2 regions of the Streptomyces sp. NPDC093018 genome follow, and region 2 is predicted to be linked to the other one. Evidence: riboswitches for the same ligand, from Rfam matches in the RefSeq annotation. Region 2 holds a riboswitch; the other holds the start of a gene.
What was found. Region 2 has a riboswitch for S-adenosylmethionine ahead of AB0N90_RS08705 (aminotransferase class V-fold PLP-dependent enzyme). Riboswitches for the same ligand answer to the same signal wherever they lie in the genome.
Positions count from the first base shown of each region.

Region 1: linked by a shared signal. The riboswitch ahead of thrC (threonine synthase) and the one ahead of AB0N90_RS08705 (aminotransferase class V-fold PLP-dependent enzyme) in region 2 are both predicted to bind S-adenosylmethionine.

Region 1 is NZ_JBFBFF010000014.1:142,110-146,506, reverse strand. It holds gene AB0N90_RS27565 (trehalose-6-phosphate synthase) at 1-984, opposite strand, end outside; gene AB0N90_RS27560 (glucosyl-3-phosphoglycerate synthase) at 1,068-2,012, opposite strand; SAM riboswitch class I at 2,174-2,319, shown strand; gene thrC (threonine synthase) at 2,338-3,621, shown strand; gene AB0N90_RS27550 (MoaD/ThiS family protein) at 3,618-3,896, shown strand; gene AB0N90_RS27545 (cold-shock protein) at 4,341-4,397, shown strand, end outside.
Region 2 is NZ_JBFBFF010000003.1:306,145-310,541, forward strand. It holds gene AB0N90_RS08695 (cytochrome bc complex cytochrome b subunit) at 1-88, shown strand, start outside; gene trpD (anthranilate phosphoribosyltransferase) at 211-1,275, shown strand; SAM riboswitch class IV at 1,360-1,476, shown strand; gene AB0N90_RS08705 (aminotransferase class V-fold PLP-dependent enzyme) at 1,639-2,979, shown strand; gene AB0N90_RS08710 (Lrp/AsnC ligand binding domain-containing protein) at 3,019-3,300, opposite strand; gene AB0N90_RS08715 (rhomboid family intramembrane serine protease) at 3,297-4,034, opposite strand; gene AB0N90_RS08720 (hypothetical protein) at 4,183-4,397, shown strand, end outside.

The DNA of each region.
Region 1 (4,397 bases), on a different contig from region 2:
GTACACGGCGAGGTCCTGCCGGGAGGGGTACGCGAACGCGACGTGTACGACCTTCTCCCGCCACTCGGGGTGCTCGTCCAGCAGCTGCCGGTACGCCAGCAGCCCGCGCACGATGTTCTTGGACAGCTCGGTGCGGTCGACCCGCACGATCGTCCGGCGGCCCTCGCCGATCTCCGCCCGCAGCGCCGCCATCCGCTCGGCCACGTCCGGCCGGTGGGACCGCTCGCGCAGGAAGTCGGCGTCCGCGCCCAGGCCGTGCACCCCGATCCGGGTACCGGCGGGGATCCCGGGCCCCAGCACCGCGTGGCAGCACTCGGTGAACGCGTCCGCCCAGCGCCGGGTCAGGAACGCCGCCCGGTCCGCGCCGAGGATCCCGGTGAGCAGCTCCGCCGCGATGTCGTCCGGCAGCAGCCGGAAGTACTCCGCCGGTGCCCACGGCGTGTGCGAGAAGTGGCCGATGCGCAGATCGGGCCGGAGCCTGCGGAGCATCCGCGGGGCGAGCGCCAGGTGGTAGTCCTGGATCAGCACCGCCGCGCCCTCGCCCGCCTCCTCGGCCAGCGCGTTCGCGAACGCCCGGTTGTACGCCTCGTACGCCGCCCACTGCCGCCGGAACTCCGCGTCGAAGACGGGCTCCAGCGGGGTCTGGTAGAGCATGTGGTGCACGAACCAGAGCACCGAGTTGGCGATCCCGTTGTACGCGGCGGCGAAGACCTCCGGGTCGATGTCCAGCATCCGCACCCGCTGCCCGCCGGTGTCCGCCTCCGGCAGCAGCCCGCCCTCGGCGCGGCGCACGGCCGCCCGGTCGCCGTCGCCCAGCGCGGCGCACACCCAGACCGCGTTCGTCTCCGGGCCGATCGCCGACAGGCCCGAGACCAGCCCGCCGCCGCCCCGCTTGGCGCGCAGCGAACCGTCCTCGCCCGTCTCGTACGAAACCGGGCCGCGATTGGACGCGACCAGCACCTCAGCACCGTGCGTGGAAGCCATGGTCCAGAACCTAGCCCGGCCCGGAAACCCTCAAACCAACGGACCCGCCCGGAACGCCGCCGCAGCGGGCCGTACCTGCGCTTTCACGCCACCCGGCGGCGGGCGTACTCCGCGATCTCGGTCATCGGCGGCCGCTCCTCGGTGTCCACCGCGTAGGTACGCGGCTCGAAGCCGGAGACCCCCCGCTCGAACTGGGTGAGCGCGGGGCGCACCAGATGGCCGCGGGCCAGCCGCAGCTGGGCCGTGCGGTAGATGGCCGCCGCCATCCGGCCGAGCGCCTGCCCGTCCTGGTGCCGGTGCTTGCGCACCCCGACGTCCACCTGGGCCAGCGCGTCCAGGCCCACCAGGTGCAGCGCGTCCACCAGCATGCCCAGCTCCACCCCGTACCCGACCGGGAACGGCAGCTGTTCGAGCAGCGAGCGCCGGGCCGCGTACTCCCCGCCCAGCGGCTGCACGAAGCCCGCCAGCTGCGGCCAGTGCATGTTCAGCAGCGGGCGCGCCATCAGCTCGGTGACCCGGCCGCCCTGCCCCGCCGTACCGGCGAGCGGACGGTCGTACATCGCCTTCACCAGCTGGACGTCCGGCTCGGTGAGCAGCGGGCCGACGATGCCGAGGACGAAGTCGGAGGAGAACTCCCGCAGGTCCGCGTCGATGAAGCAGATGATGTCCCCGGTGGCGACCAGCAGCGAGCGCCACAGCACCTCGCCCTTGCCCCGCACCGCGGGTATCCGGGGCAGGATCGCGTCCCGGTGCACCACCCGCGCGCCCGCCGCGGCGGCGACCTCGGAGGTGCGGTCGGTGGAGCCGGAGTCGATCACCAGGACCTCGTCGACGAGCGGCACCCGCTCCATCAGATCGCGCCGGATCACCGCGACGATCTCGCCGACGGTCTCCTCCTCGTCGAGCGCGGGCAGCACCACGCTGATGGTCTGGCCGGTGCGCCCCTTCGCCGCCAGGACCTGGTGCGCCGGCCGATCGCGCACGGACCAGGAGCGGTTGCCCATCCAGCGCTCGACTTCTTCCAGCACGGTCCCCGGCTCCTCACGCTCGTCTCGCGGCTCGTCTCGCGGTACGGACGACTATCTCAACTCTCCAGGCCTTCGGTTACAGTCTTGAGCAACGCCGATGACCATCGCATGTCGGGGGTCGCGCGCGGACACACCGCAGCACTGCGGACACAATCGAATACCGCTCATCCAGAGGGGCAGAGGGACACGGCCCGATGAAGCCCCGGCAACCCTCCAGTCGGTTCTCGTTCTCATCACAGCGAGGCTCCCGGCTAGGGAAGGTGCCAAATCCGTCTCACGGCGAAGTGCGTCGTGAGGAAGATGAGGAGAAAGGGCCTCGCCTCTCATGGCTGTGCAGACAGTTGCCACCTCCGGTACCTCCACCGTCGATCTCGGCCCCGCCGCCGCCCTCAGCTGTCGCGAATGCGGCCACCGCGTCCCGCTCGGCCCGGTCTTCGCCTGCGAGGAATGCTTCGGCCCGCTGGAGATCGCCTACGACTTCTCCGCCTACGACACCGAAGAGCTGCGCAAGCGGATCGAGGACGGCCCCGCCAACATCTGGCGCTACGCCCCGCTGCTGCCGGTCCCGGCCGATGTCGCGGACAAGCCGAACATCAACCCGGGCTGGACCAAGCTGGTCAAGGCCGACAACCTGGCCCGCGAGCTGGGCGTCACCGGCGGTCTGTACGTCAAGGACGACTCCGGCAACCCGACCCACTCCTTCAAGGACCGGGTCGTCGCCCAAGCCCTGGAGGCGGCCCGCGCCTTCGGCTTCACCACGCTGTCCTGCTCCTCCACCGGCAACCTGGCCGGCGCCGTCGGCGCCGCCGCCGCCCGCGCCGGGCTGCGCTCCTGCGTGTTCATCCCGCACGACCTGGAGCAGGGCAAGGTCGTCATGGCCGCGGTCTACGGCGGCGAGCTGGTCGGCATCGAGGGCAACTACGACGATGTGAACCGCTTCTGCTCCGAGCTGATCGGCGACCCGGCCGGCGAGGGCTGGGGCTTCGTCAACGTGAATCTGCGGCCGTACTACGCCGAGGGCTCCAAGACCCTGGCGTACGAGATCTGCGAGCAGCTCGGCTGGCGGCTGCCGGACCAGATCGTGGTCCCGATCGCCTCCGGCTCCCAGCTCACCAAGATCGACAAGGGTCTCCGGGAGCTGATCGAGCTGGGGCTGGTCGAGGACCGGCCGTACAAGATCTTCGGCGCCCAGGCCGAGGGCTGCTCGCCGGTGTCGACGGCCTACAAGGCGGGCCACGACGTCGTACGGCCCCAGAAGCCCAACACCATCGCCAAGTCCCTCGCCATCGGCAACCCGGCCGACGGCCCCTATGTCCTGGACATCGCCCGGCGCACCGGCGGCGCGGTGGAGGACGTGACGGACGAGCAGGTGGTGGACGCGATCAAGCTGCTGGCCCGCACCGAGGGCATCTTCGCCGAGACGGCCGGCGGGGTGACCGTCGGCGTCACCCGGAAGCTGATCGAGAGCGGGGCGCTCGACCCGGCGAAGAGCACCGTCGTCCTCAACACCGGCGACGGTCTCAAGACCCTCGACGCGGTGGCCGGCACTGGCCTGACCGCCACCATCCGCCCGAACCTGGACTCCTTCCGAGAGGCTGGCCTCGCATGAGCGTGACCGTTCGCATCCCCACCATCCTGCGCACCTACACCGGCGGACAGGCCGAGGTCGCCGCCGAGGGCACCACCCTCGGCGAGGTCATCGAGGACCTGGAGAAGAACCACACCGGCATCGCCGCCCGCGTCCTGGACGACCAGGGCAAGCTGCGCCGGTTCGTGAACGTCTACGTCAACGACGACGACGTCCGCTTCGAGCAGGGCCTTGCGACCTCCACCCCGGACGGCGCGGGGGTCTCCATCATCCCGGCGGTGGCCGGCGGCTGCTGACCGAATGATCGATCATTACCTTAGGTAATGACGGTCACCGAAAGTACATCGGATTGCCCTCTCCGTGAGAGAAGCGGAGGGGGCAATTCTGCGTGATTGAGCGCGGTACAGTTGGGGAACGCGCCCTCCGGTGATCGAGGGTAAGCCCTCGATTCTCTTCCGCGGGCCCGATAAGAAGTAGCCAAAATGCACGGACTTTCCGCGGCTTTTGTGTCTTTTACGGGGCCCGACTTGCCCTGAATTCGGGTGAATTCTCCCCACATTCCGGATCGTTCGCGTCCAGAATTCTCGTCCAATTGACCTGTTGCAGACGGCAGTTGGACAGATACATTCAGCCGCGGTCGACGCGTTCCGGCGCACGCCCCCGACGCATTGGGGGGTGAGGTCTGACCCGGGTCCGCGAAGTGTGGATCTGTGCAAGGGCCAGTAATAGGGGAGTTAGGCATGGCTCAGGGCACCGTCAAGTGGTTCAACGCGGAGAAGGGGTACGGCTTCATCGCG
Region 2 (4,397 bases):
CAACGCCTACTACGGCGAGGACAACCAGATCCCGAAGCCGACCTCCGAGGAGTACAAGGAGATCACGAGCGGCCACGGCCACCACTGATCCCCGCGTCGCCACGCCACAGAGGGGCCCCGTCCGCGAGCCGGACGGGGCCCTTCCCCGTGCCCGGGGCTCGATAAGGTGGTGTACGAGTTTCCACCCCTGTGTACGACAAGGAGCGGCTGATGAGCGCTGTGACCCCCGCCGGAGGCGACACCGCGGCGGCCCGCTCCTGGCCCGCCCTGCTGAACGGCCTGCTGACCGGCCAGAACCTGTCCGCGGACGACACCGCCTGGGCGATGGACCTGATCATGCGGGGCGAGGCGACCGACGCCCAGATCGCCGGGTTCATGGTGGCGCTGCGCGCCAAGGGCGAGACCGTCGAGGAGATCTCCGGTCTGGTGCGCACCATGTACGCGCACGCGAACGTGATCGAGGTGCCCGGCCCGGCCGTGGACATCGTCGGCACCGGCGGCGACGGCGCCAAGACGGTGAACATCTCCACCATGTCCTCGATCGTGGTCGCGGGCACCGGCGCCAAGGTCGTCAAGCACGGCAACCGCGCCGCCTCCTCCGCCTCCGGCTCCTCCGACGTCCTGGAGAAGCTGGGCATCAACCTCCAGCTGACCCCGAAGCGGGTCGCCGAGGTCGCCGAGGAGGCCGGCATCACCATCTGCTTCGCGGTGAAGTTCCACCCCTCGCTGCGCCATGTCGCCGCCGCCCGCGGCCAGTTGGGCATCCGTACGACCTTCAATGTGCTCGGCCCGCTGACCAACCCGGCGAAGGTGCGCGCCCAGGCGGTGGGCGTCGCCGACCCGCGCATGGCGCCCGTGGTGGCCGGGGTCTTCGCCGAGCGCGGCAACTCCGCGCTGGTCTTCCGCGGCGACGACGGCCTGGACGAGCTGACCGTCACCGGCACCTCCCGGGTGTGGGTGGTGCGCGACGGCAAGGTCTCCGAGGAGGTCTTCGACCCGCGCGACGTCGGCATCGAGCCGGTCCCCCTGGAGGCCCTGCGCGGCGCGGACGCGGCCTATAACGCGGAGGTCGCCCGCCGGGTCCTGGACGGCGAGCGGGGGGCCGTACGCGACGCGGTGCTGCTGAACTCGGCGGCGGCCCTCGTGGCCCTGGAGCCGACCGACGCCCCGCTCACCGAGCAGCTGCGCGACCGGATGGCGAAGGCCGCCGAGTCCATCGACTCGGGCGCGGCCAAGCGCACCCTGGAGCGCTGGGTGGCCGCCAGCAACGCCTGACGGCCACAGGCTGATACGACTGATCGTCCCGCGATCCGGACACGGGTTGCGGGACATCGATCTTTTCGCGTACGTTCCCTGTCAGGTCATGAGTGACAGTCATGAGGCCCCGGCCGACTGTCCGGCAACCCTCCGTCCGTGGCGGGGTGCCCCGGGTGAGGACCAGGTCGTAGGCAGCGAGGTCTACGGCAAGCGCGGACCCCTCGGGCGCTGTTGACAGCGCCGGGCCAGGGGTCCTGGTCGGTCGAGGGAGCCTCCCGTGAGCAAGCGAATGCGCTAGGGCCGCCGAGCCCCGCCTCCGCGCACCCCTTTCACCTTTCTTCCGTACGCCTCCTTTGGCGTGCGTTCTCACGGGAGTTCCCCATGTCTGTCTCCGCCGTTGCCGTCGACCCGTCGATTTCCACCCCGCTGCCCGTTCTGGGGCGAGATGTCACCGTGCCGCTCGTCACCGGCGGCACCATCACCTACGCGGCCCTCGACTACGCGGCCAGCGCCCCCGCCCTCCAGCGCGTCTGGGACGACGTCGCCGCCTACGCGCCGTACTACGGCAGCGTCCACCGGGGTGCCGGGTACCTCTCCCAGTTCTCCACCGACCTGTTCGAGAAGGCCCGTCGCACGGTCGCGGAGTTCCTCGGCTGCCGCGCCGACGACCAGGTGGTCTTCACCCGCTCGACCACCGACTCGCTGAATCTGCTGGCCCGGGTGGTCCCGGCCGACTGCCGGGTCTTCGTCTTCGAGACCGAGCACCACGCCTCGCTGCTGCCCTGGCGGGACGACCGGGTCACCTACCTGGACGCGCCGCGCAGCCCCCGGGAGGCCGTCGAGACGCTGGAGCGGGCCCTCGCCGACCGGGACCCGTACGGCCCGGCCCTGGTCTGCGTCACCGGCGCCTCCAATGTCACCGGCGAACTGTGGCCGGTGCGCGAGCTGGCCGCCGCCGCGCACGCCCACGGCGCCCGGATCGTCCTGGACGCCGCCCAGCTGGCCCCGCACCACCCGGTCTCCCTCGCCGACCTGGACGTCGACTGGGTCGCCCTCTCCGGGCACAAGCTGTACGCCCCGTTCGGCGCGGGCGTGCTGGCCGGGCGCGCGGACTGGCTGCGGGACGCCGAGCCGTACCTCGCGGGCGGCGGCGCCAGCCGCAGGGTCGCCCGGCGCGCGGACGGGGGCGTGGAGGTGGAGTGGCACGAGAGCGCCGCCCGGCACGAGGCGGGCTCCCCGAACGTCATCGGCGCCTACGCCGTCGCCTCCGCCTGCCAGGCCCTCACCGAGGCCGGCTGGGACGCGCTGGTCGCCCGCGAGCAGTATCTGATCGACCGGGTGCGCACCGGACTCGCCGAGATCCCGCAGGTCAGGGTGCTCTCCCTGTTCGGGGACGACGCGCCGCGGGTCGGGGTGCTCTCCTTCGTGGTGGACGGCTGGAACAGCTCCCACTTCGCGGCCGCGCTCTCCGCCGAGTACGGCATCGGCGTCCGCGACGGCCTCTTCTGCGCCCACCCGCTGCTGCGCACCCTGCTGGGCACGGCCCCCGAGACCCCCGCCGAGTGCGGCGCCCCGTCCCTGAACGCCATCCGCGCGAGCTTCGGCGCGGGCACCCCGGACGAGCATGTGGACCGCTTCGTCACGGCCGTACGGCAGCTGGTGACGGAGGGTGCGAAGTGGACGTACCGCACGGAGGAGGGGCGCTGCGTGCCGGTGGCGTAAAGCGATCGGCCGGCCGGTGAGGCGGCTTTCGGCGAGCGGTCAAGAGTCCAGGCCGATCGCGAAGGCCGCCTCCAGGTCGTGCTGCGAGTACGTCCGGAACGCCACATGCGTGTCCGTCGCCTCGACGCCGGGGATCCTGCTGATCCGCCCGGGGATCACATCGGCCAGGTCCTCGTGCTCCCGCACCCGCACCATGGCGATCAGGTCGTACGTACCGGTGACGGAGAAGACCTCGCTCACCGACTCCAGCGAGGCGATCTGCTCGGCGATCTCGGGAATCCGGTCCACGCTGGTCTTGATGAGGACGATCGCGGTGATCACGGCTGGTTCTCTCCCTCGGGGGCCGGTTCAGGTGCGCATTTCACTCTATCCCCACGTCCGAAGCGCACCCACGCGTAGACGAACCCCGCCCCGAACCCCACCAGGTGCGCCAGATACGCCACCCCGGGACCCTGTACCGAGCGCCCCGCCGCGAGCCACTGGAGCGTCACCCAGAACGGCAGCACGACCCAGGCGGGAAAGCGCAGCGGCAGGAAGAAGAGGAACGGCAGGAGACTGGTGACACGGGCCCGCGGGAACAGGAAGAGAAAGGCCCCGAGCACCGCCGAGATCGCCCCCGACGCGCCCACCAGGGACTGCTCGGAGGTCTCGTTGGCGACCGCGTACCCCAGCAGGGCCAGATAGCCGCAGCCGATGTAGAAGACGGTGAACTCCACCCGGCCCATCCGCTCCTCGGTCAGTACGCCGAAGACGAGGAGGAAGAGCATGTTGCCGAGCAGATGCACCCAGTTCCCGTGCACGAACAGCGCCGTGACCGGGGTCAGCGCATGCGCCAGGGGCCTGGCGAACAGCTCGGCCGGGACCACCCCCCAGGTCCGGAAGTACACCCGCTGCGCGTCCTGGAGCACATACCCGGTGCCGTACCCGGGGACGATCCCGGAGGCCGGGCCCAGGACGAAGATCAGACAGCACAGGGCGATCAGGCCGTATGTCATCGGCGCGTCCCGAAGTGCCCTGAAAGTCCTGCCGCCCGCCGCGCTCCACTCGCTGATCATGAACACAGAGCATGACGTAACCGGACGCAAGCTGACAGACCGCCTCGCCGCCTTGGATGGACGGGCGGCGAGAGGCCGCCAGGCCGTAGGGTTACGAGCCACACGCGTCGGCCCGCCGGCGCGGTCCGACCGACCTGAGAAGGGCACGATGACGGTTCCCCAGCCGACCGCCACGACGCGATGGCGCTGCACCCTGTGCGGCAACCTCACCCGCTTCGACGTCACGCGCTCCTCGAAGGTCGTGGAGTATGTCCACCTCGACCTCGCGGGTGAGCCGACGGTGGAGGAGCGCCAGGTGGTCAGTGAGACCATCGAATCGGTGCGCTGCCGCTGGTGCAACGCGGTGGACCAGGTGGAACTCGT